Regions from separate parts of the Variovorax sp. YR566 genome, predicted to be linked through region 2. Evidence: predicted binding sites of a transcription regulator. Region 2 holds the regulator's gene; the other holds the start of a gene.
The links. Region 2 encodes NrdR, which represses ribonucleotide reductase genes. Its sites were predicted from a motif close to CACNANATNTNGTG; they were not measured.

Region 1: ACTG4X_RS06745 (ribonucleoside-diphosphate reductase subunit alpha) is a predicted target of NrdR. The motif match lies at 1,725-1,738, and genes of this name have one in related genera.

Annotation. Positions count from the first base shown of each region.
Region 1 covers NZ_CP197092.1:1,457,137-1,461,343, reverse strand. The annotation lists gene ACTG4X_RS06755 (sigma-54-dependent transcriptional regulator) at 1-885, shown strand, start outside; gene ampD (1,6-anhydro-N-acetylmuramyl-L-alanine amidase AmpD) at 872-1,471, shown strand; gene ACTG4X_RS06745 (ribonucleoside-diphosphate reductase subunit alpha) at 1,822-4,207, shown strand, end outside.
Region 2 covers NZ_CP197092.1:4,348,016-4,352,222, reverse strand. The annotation lists gene ACTG4X_RS20445 (PilC/PilY family type IV pilus protein) at 1-1,320, shown strand, start outside; gene ACTG4X_RS20440 (type IV pilin protein) at 1,334-1,795, shown strand; gene nrdR (transcriptional regulator NrdR) at 1,831-2,274, opposite strand; gene glyA (serine hydroxymethyltransferase) at 2,299-3,543, opposite strand; ZMP/ZTP riboswitch at 3,585-3,710, opposite strand; gene ACTG4X_RS20425 (lytic transglycosylase domain-containing protein) at 3,741-4,207, opposite strand, start outside.

The sequences.
Region 1 (4,207 bases), 2.9 Mb from region 2:
GGCGCGATTCCCGAGAACCTGCTCGAAGCCGAGTTCTTCGGCGCGCGCAAGGGCTCGTACACCGGCTCCTCGCAGGACCGCGACGGCTATTTCCAGGCCGCGCGCGGCGGCACGCTGTTTCTCGACGAAATCGGCGACCTGCCGCTGGCCATGCAGTCGAAGCTGCTGCGCGCGATCCAGGAGCGCAGCGTGCGCTCGATCGGCTCGACGCAGGAAGAAGCTGTCGACGTGCGCATCGTCAGCGCCACCCATAAAGACCTGCACGCCGAAGTGCAGGCCGGCCGCTTCCGCCAGGATCTTTTCTACCGCCTCAACGTGATCGAGATCGCGGTGCCCGCGCTGCGCGACCGCCGTGAGGACTTGCCCGCGCTGTGCGCCGCGCTGCTCTTGCGCATCGCACAGGACGGCGGCCTGCCCGTGCCGCATCTGTCGAACGAACTGCTGCGCCGCCTCGCGCAGCATCCGCTGAACGGCAACGTGCGCGAGCTCGAAAATCTGCTGCACCGCGCGGTGGCGTTGAACGACGGCGACGAACTCCATCTCGACCTGATGGGCGGCTTCACCGCTGCGGCCGAAGCCGCGGCGTCCGCGCCGGCGCCGCTGTCGCCCGTCGCCGACGCGCCTGTCGCGCTGGCTCCACTTCCGAGCGTGCCGGTGGCGCCGCCCAAGGCCGCGCCGCCGCCGCTGCCCTCCGACCTGCAGGCCTATCTCGATCAGCAGGAGCGCGAGATCCTCGTGCGTGCGCTGCACGAGAGCGGCTTCAACCGCACCGCGGCCGCCGCGCGGCTCGGCATGAGCCTGCGCCAGATCCGCTACCGCATCGCGCGGCTGGGCATCACCACGCCCAACGGCGACGATGGCGCGAGCAGCCATGTCGACGACTGAAGCCAACGACAGCGGGCTCTGGCAAGCCGGCTGGTACCGCTTCGCGAAGGCGCTGCGCTCGCCGAACTTCGGGCCCCGCCCCACGGGCGCGCAGACCGACCTCATCGTGCTGCACTCGATCAGCCTGCCGCCCGGCGAATATGGCGGCGACGCGGTGCAGCAGCTGTTCACCAACCAGCTCGACTGGGACGCGCACCCCTACTTCCAGTCGATCCGCGGGCTCGAGGTGTCCTCGCATTTCTACGTGCGCCGCAACGGCGAACTCTGGCAGTTCGTGAGCTGCGACGACCGTGCCTGGCATGCCGGCGTGTCGTCGTGGCGCGGCCGCGGCAACTGCAACGACGACTCCGTCGGCATCGAGCTCGAAGGCCTCGAAGGCCAGCCCTTCGAAGAGCCGCAATACGAGACGCTCGCGAGCCTGTGCGCCGCCATCGCGCAGCACTACGCGATCGCGCACATCGCCGGCCACGAGCACATCGCGCCGGGCCGCAAACAGGATCCGGGCGCGGGCTTCGACTGGCGCCTGCTGCGCGAACAGCTCGGCTGGAATCCACAGATGTTTCCGCCGCAGGTGGTGCAGCGCTAATTTTTTCAATCGTGCGGCGTCTCGTGATGCGTCGTTCTTGCGGCGCAGCAATGCGAAAATAGCAACCGCGCGATTCAGCAACCATGCGGCCTGCAGGCCCAAATCGGCTTGCAAGCCAAGCCCCATGCGGGTTGAGAGACCATAGGCCAGTATTCAAGCGGCATCGCTGGCCGTGTCCTATGGCGGAAGTAATACCGGCAATCCTTGTATCCATAGGAAAACGCTACATCTAGTGGGTTGTACACCCCCCGCACCCTAGATATAGTGTCCCCTGTCCGGTCATCCACACCGGCGCAGCGCCCGGCCCAGGCGCCGCCATCCAACAAGAATTGCCAACCGAGAGGAAGCGAATGCAAACTGCCCTGAACCCCCAATCGACCCCGCGTGCCGTTCCCTCGACGCCACCGCAGCAGCAGCGAGACACTGCTGGCTCCCCCACCGGCCAGAACCTGGCCCACTACCAGATCATCCGCCGCAACGGCGCTGTCGTGCCCTTCGAGCCGAACAAGATCGCCATCGCGATGATGAAAGCCTTCCTGGCCGTGCACGGCACCCAGGGCGCGGCTTCGGCCAGCGTGCGCGAAACGGTCGACGTGCTCACGCAGGGCGTGATCCGCGCGCTGGTGCGCTCGCGTCCGGGCGGCGGCACCTTCCACATCGAAGACGTGCAAGACCAGGTCGAACTCGGCCTGATGCGCGGCGGCCACCATGAAATTGCCCGCGCCTACGTGCTGTACCGCGAACGCCGCACGCAGGAGCGCTCGAAGCAGGGCGAGCAAGACGTGCCGGTCGCGCCCGCACTGCACGTGCTGGACAACGGCGAGCTCGTCACCCTTGACCTGAACGAACTCAAGGGCCTGATCGAGTCGGCCTGCGAAAACCTGGGCGACAGCATCACGTCCGCCCCCATCGTCGCCGAGACGATGCGCAACCTGTACGACGGCGTGCCGCTCGACGAGGTCTACAAGGCCTCGATCCTGGCGGCCCGCACGCTGATCGAGAAAGACCCCGACTACACCTTCGCCACCGCGCGCCTGCTGCTGCACACGATCTTCAAGGAGATCATCGGCCGCGAAGTGATGCCGGCCGAGCGCGCCACCGCCTACGCCGACTACTTCCCGCAGTTCATCAAGAAGGGCGTGGACAACGACCTGCTCGACGAAAAGCTGCTGCAGTACGACCTGCCCCGCCTGGGCGCGGCGCTGAAGGCCGAGCGCGACAACCAGTTCGACTACCTCGGCCTGCAGACCCTGTACGACCGCTACTTCCTGCACGTGCGCAAGACCCGCATCGAGCTGCCGCAGGCCTTCTTCATGCGCGTGGCCATGGGCCTGTCGCTGAACGAAATCGACCGCGAAGCCCGCGCCATCGAGTTCTATGAAGTGCTGTCGTCGTTCGACTTCATGTCGAGCACGCCCACGCTGTTCAACGCCGGCACGCTGCGCTCGCAGCTGTCGAGCTGCTACCTGACCACGGTGCCCGACGACCTCGACGGCATCTACGAGTCGATCAAGGAAAACGCACTGCTGTCGAAGTTCGCCGGCGGCCTGGGCAACGACTGGACCCGCGTGCGCGCGCTCGGCAGCCACATCAAGGGCACGAACGGCGAATCGCAGGGCGTGGTGCCGTTCCTGAAGGTGGTGAACGACACGGCAGTGGCCGTGAACCAGGGCGGCAAGCGCAAGGGCGCTGTCTGCACGTACCTCGAAACCTGGCACCTCGACATCGAGGAGTTCCTGGAGCTGCGCAAGAACACCGGCGACGACCGCCGCCGTACGCACGACATGAACACCGCCAACTGGATCCCCGACCTGTTCATGCGCCGCGTGATGGAAAAGGGCACCTGGACGCTGTTCTCGCCCTCCAACGTGCCCGACCTGCACGACCTGTTCGGCGCCGACTTCGAGAAGGCCTACGTGGCCTACGAAGAGAAGGCTGCCCGCGGCGACATCAAGCCCGCGCGCACCATCCAGGCGACCGACCTGTGGCGCAAGATGCTCACGATGCTGTTCGAGACCGGCCACCCCTGGATCACGTTCAAGGACGCCTGCAACGTGCGCTCGCCGCAGCAGCACGCCGGCGTGGTGCACTCGTCGAACCTCTGCACCGAGATCACGCTGAACACCAGCGACACCGAAACCGCCGTCTGCAACCTGGGTTCCGTGAACCTGCTGCAGCACCTGAAGGACGGCAAGGTCGACCAGGAAAAGCTGAAGAAGACGATCTCCACGGCGATGCGCATGCTCGACAACGTGATCGACATCAACTACTACGCCGTGAAGAAGGCGCGCGACTCGAACCTGCGCCACCGTCCGGTCGGCCTGGGCCTGATGGGCTTCCAGGACGCGCTGTACGAACTGCGCATTCCGTACGCCTCGCAAGAAGCCGTGCAGTTCGCCGACGAGTCGATGGAAGCCATCTGCTACCACGCCTACTGGGCCTCGACCGACCTGGCGCGCGAACGCGGCAAGTACTCGAGCTACAAGGGCTCGCTGTGGGACAAGGGCATCCTGCCGATCGACTCGCTCGACCTGCTGGAAAAGGCACGCGGCGGCTACGTCGAAGTCGACCGCTCGGCCACCCTCGACTGGGACGCGCTGCGCTCGAAGATCAAGGCCGACGGCATGCGCAATTCGAACTGCGTGGCCATCGCACCGACCGCGACCATCTCGAACATCATCGGCGTGGACGCTTCGATCGAACCCTGCTTCGGCAACCTGTCGGTCAAGTCGAACC
Region 2 (4,207 bases):
TTCGTCGCCGACATCTACATGGGGCCGACATCCTCGGCCAAGACGACCGACGAGCAGAAGGCGGCGAACTGGAAGTCTTTGCTCGTGGGCACGCTGGGCGCGGGTGGCAAAGGCTATTTCGTGCTCGACGCCACCAGGCCCGAGAGCGTCGACGAGGGCAAGGCCGCCAGCGTCGCGCTGATCGACACGACCGCGCTTGCGGACGACGACCTGGGCCATCAGTTCCAGCAGCCTGCGCTCGATTCCTTCTCGGGGCGGGCGCTGCAGGTCGCCCGGTTGAGCAACGACCGAAAGGCCCTGATCCTGGGCAACGGCTACAACAGCAAGAGCGAGAAGGCGGTGCTGTGGATCCAGTATCTCGATGGCGACAAGGCGGTGCTCAAGATTCCGGCGCCGGTCACGCAGGAGAAGGACACGGGCAACGGCCTGTCCGCGCCACGTCCGGTGGACCTCAATGGCGACGGCAAGGTCGACCTTGTCTACGCCGGAGACCTGCTCGGCAATCTCTGGAAGTTCGACCTCGGCGGCACCGACAGCCGTCAGTGGAAAGCCACGATGGGGCCTCTCAGCTCGGATCGTCCGGCCGCAACCGGGGCCGCGACCCCGTCCGGCCTCGACAACAAGCCGCTGTTCGCGGCCGGCGCCAGCCAGCCGATCACGACGGCGCCGGTGGTTGTGGGGCATCCGCGCGGTGGCTACATGGTGGTGTTCGGCACCGGTCGGCTGTTCGCCTCCGGCGACGAGCGCTCGACCGCCGACCAGTACCTGTACGGCATCTGGGACCCGGTCAACGGAAGCTCGGGCACCGCGACGAGGAGCGACCTCGTGGCGCAGACCATCGGCGCCACACCGGTCGAGGAGGGCGATGCCGAGTTGCGCACCGTCTCCCACAACGCCGTGAGCTACACCGGCTCGGAGGCCAAGCGCGGCTGGCACCTGAAGCTGCCTGCGTCGGGAGAGCGTGTCGTCTATCCGGGTGATGTGCTGACCAGCGGCATCGGGCTGTTCTCGAGCACCATTCCCGGCTCAGGCAGCAATTCGGTCACCTGCACCGCCGGAACGGGCGACGACGGCTGGTCGCTGGTAATCGACTTCTTCAGCGGCTCGGCGCCCGAGGGCATTGCGTATTCCACTTCCGGCGCGGTGGGGGCCTATGCCGGCTTCCGGAATCGCTCCGGCAAGGACGACATGGTTCTTCAGCCGAAGAACAAGGAAAAGGGCAAGGACGTGATCTGCAATGCCGCCGGAGAGTGCAAGACGTTGACACGGCCCGACGTCGTGCGCCGCTTCGGCTGGCGCAGCCTGATGTCGACCGACTGAAGGGAGGAGAACCATGAAAAAGCAATCCAGGACACAGACTGGTAGACGGGGCCGCTCGCGCGGCTTCACGCTGATCGAACTCATGATCGTGACGACGGTGATCGGCATCCTCGCCGCCATCGCCTACCCGAGCTACACGCGCTACGTGCTGCGGGCCAAGCGCGCCGATGCCAAACAACAGTTGTTGCAGGCGGCGCAGTGGACCGAGCGCTACATGACCGCCAACGGACGCTATCCGCCGGCGACCGTCGCGCTGCCGGCCGGACTGGGGCAGTCGCCGTCGTCCGGCACGGCGAACTATTCCATCAGCTATGTCGCAAGAAACGAGACCAGCTACACCTTGCAAGCCGTTCCAGCGGGGGCTTCGCGCAATGACGAGTGCGGAACCCTCACGGTCAACCAGCTGGGCGTCAAGCTGGCGGGCAGCAGCACCGACGCTTCGAGTGCGCTGGTGCAGCTTTGCTGGAACCGTTGAGGTGCCTGTGAGAGTACGTCGGTTGCCGACGCGGCTCAGATATCGCGCAGCAACTGCCTGAACTCGTCCACGTCCTCGAAGCTGCGGTACACCGAGGCAAAGCGCACGTAGGCGACCTTGTCGAGCTTCTTGAGTTCGCGCATCACGAGCTCGCCGACCTTGGTCGAGTCGATTTCGCGCAGGCCGCTGGCCAGCAGCTTCTGCTCGATGCGCAGCAGGGCGTTGTCGATCTGCTCGATGCTCACCGGGCGCTTGCGCAGCGCCAGCATCATGGAGGCGCGCACCTTGGTCGATTCGAAGTCGGCGCGGCTGCCGTCCTTCTTCACGACGACGGGAAAATTGACGTCCGGCCGCTCGTAGGTGGTGAAGCGCTTGTCGCAGGCGCTGCACTGGCGGCGCCTGCGGACAAAGTCGGCGTCTTCCGAAACGCGGGTCTCGACGACCTGCGTTTCAAGATGACCGCAAAAAGGGCATTTCATGCGGTCAGGTCTTCTTGCTCGGAATCAGCGGTAGACAGGGAAGCGGCTCGTCAGCGCGTGAACCTTGGCGCGCACGGCATCGATGTTCGCCGCGTCGCGCGGGTTCTCGAGCACGTCGGCGATAAGGTTTGCAGTGATTCGGGCCTCTTCGTCCTTGAAGCCGCGGGTGGTCATGGCGGGGGTGCCAATGCGCACGCCGCTGGTGACCATCGGCTTTTCCGGGTCGTTGGGGATCGCGTTCTTGTTGATCGTCATGTGGGCGCTGCCCAGCACGGCTTCGGCTTCCTTGCCGGTGATGCCCTTGGCGCGCAGGTCGACCAGCATCACGTGGCTTTCGGTGCGTCCGCTCACGATGCGCAGGCCGCGCTGGGTGAGGGTGTCGGCCACGATCTGGGCGTTCTTGACCACCTGTTGCTGGTAGGCCTTGAACTCGGGCGCCATGGCTTCCTTGAAAGCGACGGCCTTGGCGGCGATCACATGCATCAGCGGGCCGCCTTGCAGGCCGGGGAAGATGGCGCTGTTGATGGCCTTCTCGTGCTGCGACTTCATCAGGATGATGCCGCCGCGCGGGCCGCGCAGGCTCTTGTGGGTGGTGGAGGTGACCACGTCGGCATGCGGCACCGGGTTGGGGTACACGCCCGCGGCCACGAGGCCTGCGTAGTGGGCGATGTCGACCATGAAGATCGCGCCGACGTCCTTGGCCACCTTGGCGAAGCGCTCGAAATCGATGCGCAGCGAATACGCCGAGGCGCCCGCGATGATGAGCTTGGGCATGTGCTCGTGCGCCTTGCGTTCCATCGCGTCGTAGTCGATGGCTTCGTTGGCGTCCAGGCCGTAGCTCACGACGTTGAACCACTTGCCGCTCATATTGAGAGGCATGCCGTGGGTCAGGTGGCCGCCTTCGGCCAGGCTCATGCCCATGATGGTGTCGCCGGGCTTCAGGAAGGCGAGCATCACGGCTTCGTTGGCCGAGGCGCCGCAATGCGGCTGCACGTTGGCGGCGTCGGCGCCGAAGATCTGCTTGACGCGGTCGATGGCCAGCTGCTCGGCCACGTCGACGTGCTCGCAGCCGCCGTAGTAGCGCTTGCCCGGATAGCCTTCGGCGTACTTATTAGTGAGCTGCGAGCCCTGGGCAGCCATGACGGCCGGCGAGGCGTAGTTCTCGCTGGCGATCAGCTCGATGTGATGTTCCTGGCGCGCGTTTTCGGCTTGAATCGCGGCCCAGATTTCGGGATCGGTCTGTTCGACCAGGATGTTGCGTTGGTACATGGCAGTCCTTTGAAGACGAGGTCCTTGTTCTTCAACCAAACAAGGGCTGCCCAGGCGAACGGCTGAACGCCTGTTGTGGTCAGGCGGTACGCTTCCCAGTGGTATTCCACGTCAGCGCGTGGCACCGTGTTCGGGTGCTGCGCCTATCGCCAGTCGCGTACCCGCCGAGTGTAGCTCACACCCGGCCCGAAACCTCTTCAGGAAACGGAGGAGAGCAGGGCCACCTTGGCCGGCTCAGTGCGTTCTTCGGCAGGCTTGGGCGGTGTTGCCACAGGGATCGGCTGCGGACGCACGGTTGGCGGCGTGACCGTCGACGGCGCGCGGCCGTTGGCCACCTGCAGCAGGCGTTCGTGCTCGGCCATCACCTTGGCGGCGTAGCCGCCGTCGTCCTCGAGGTTGGCCGCGCCCACGTAGTAGCGCAGGCCGCCTTCGAGGGAGCCGGCGCGCGAGATGCATTCCTGCAGCACCTTGACACCGACGCGCATGTTGGTCACCGGGTCGAAGGCGGTGAGCGTGCCGCCCGCGCTTTCGTACTTGTCGCCGTGCACGCGGGTCATGACCTGCATGAGGCCTTGCGCGCCGACCTGGCTCTGGGCGAACGGGTTGAAGCTGGACTCGACGGCCATGATCGCGAGGATCAAGGTCGGGTCGATCTTCGTGCGCT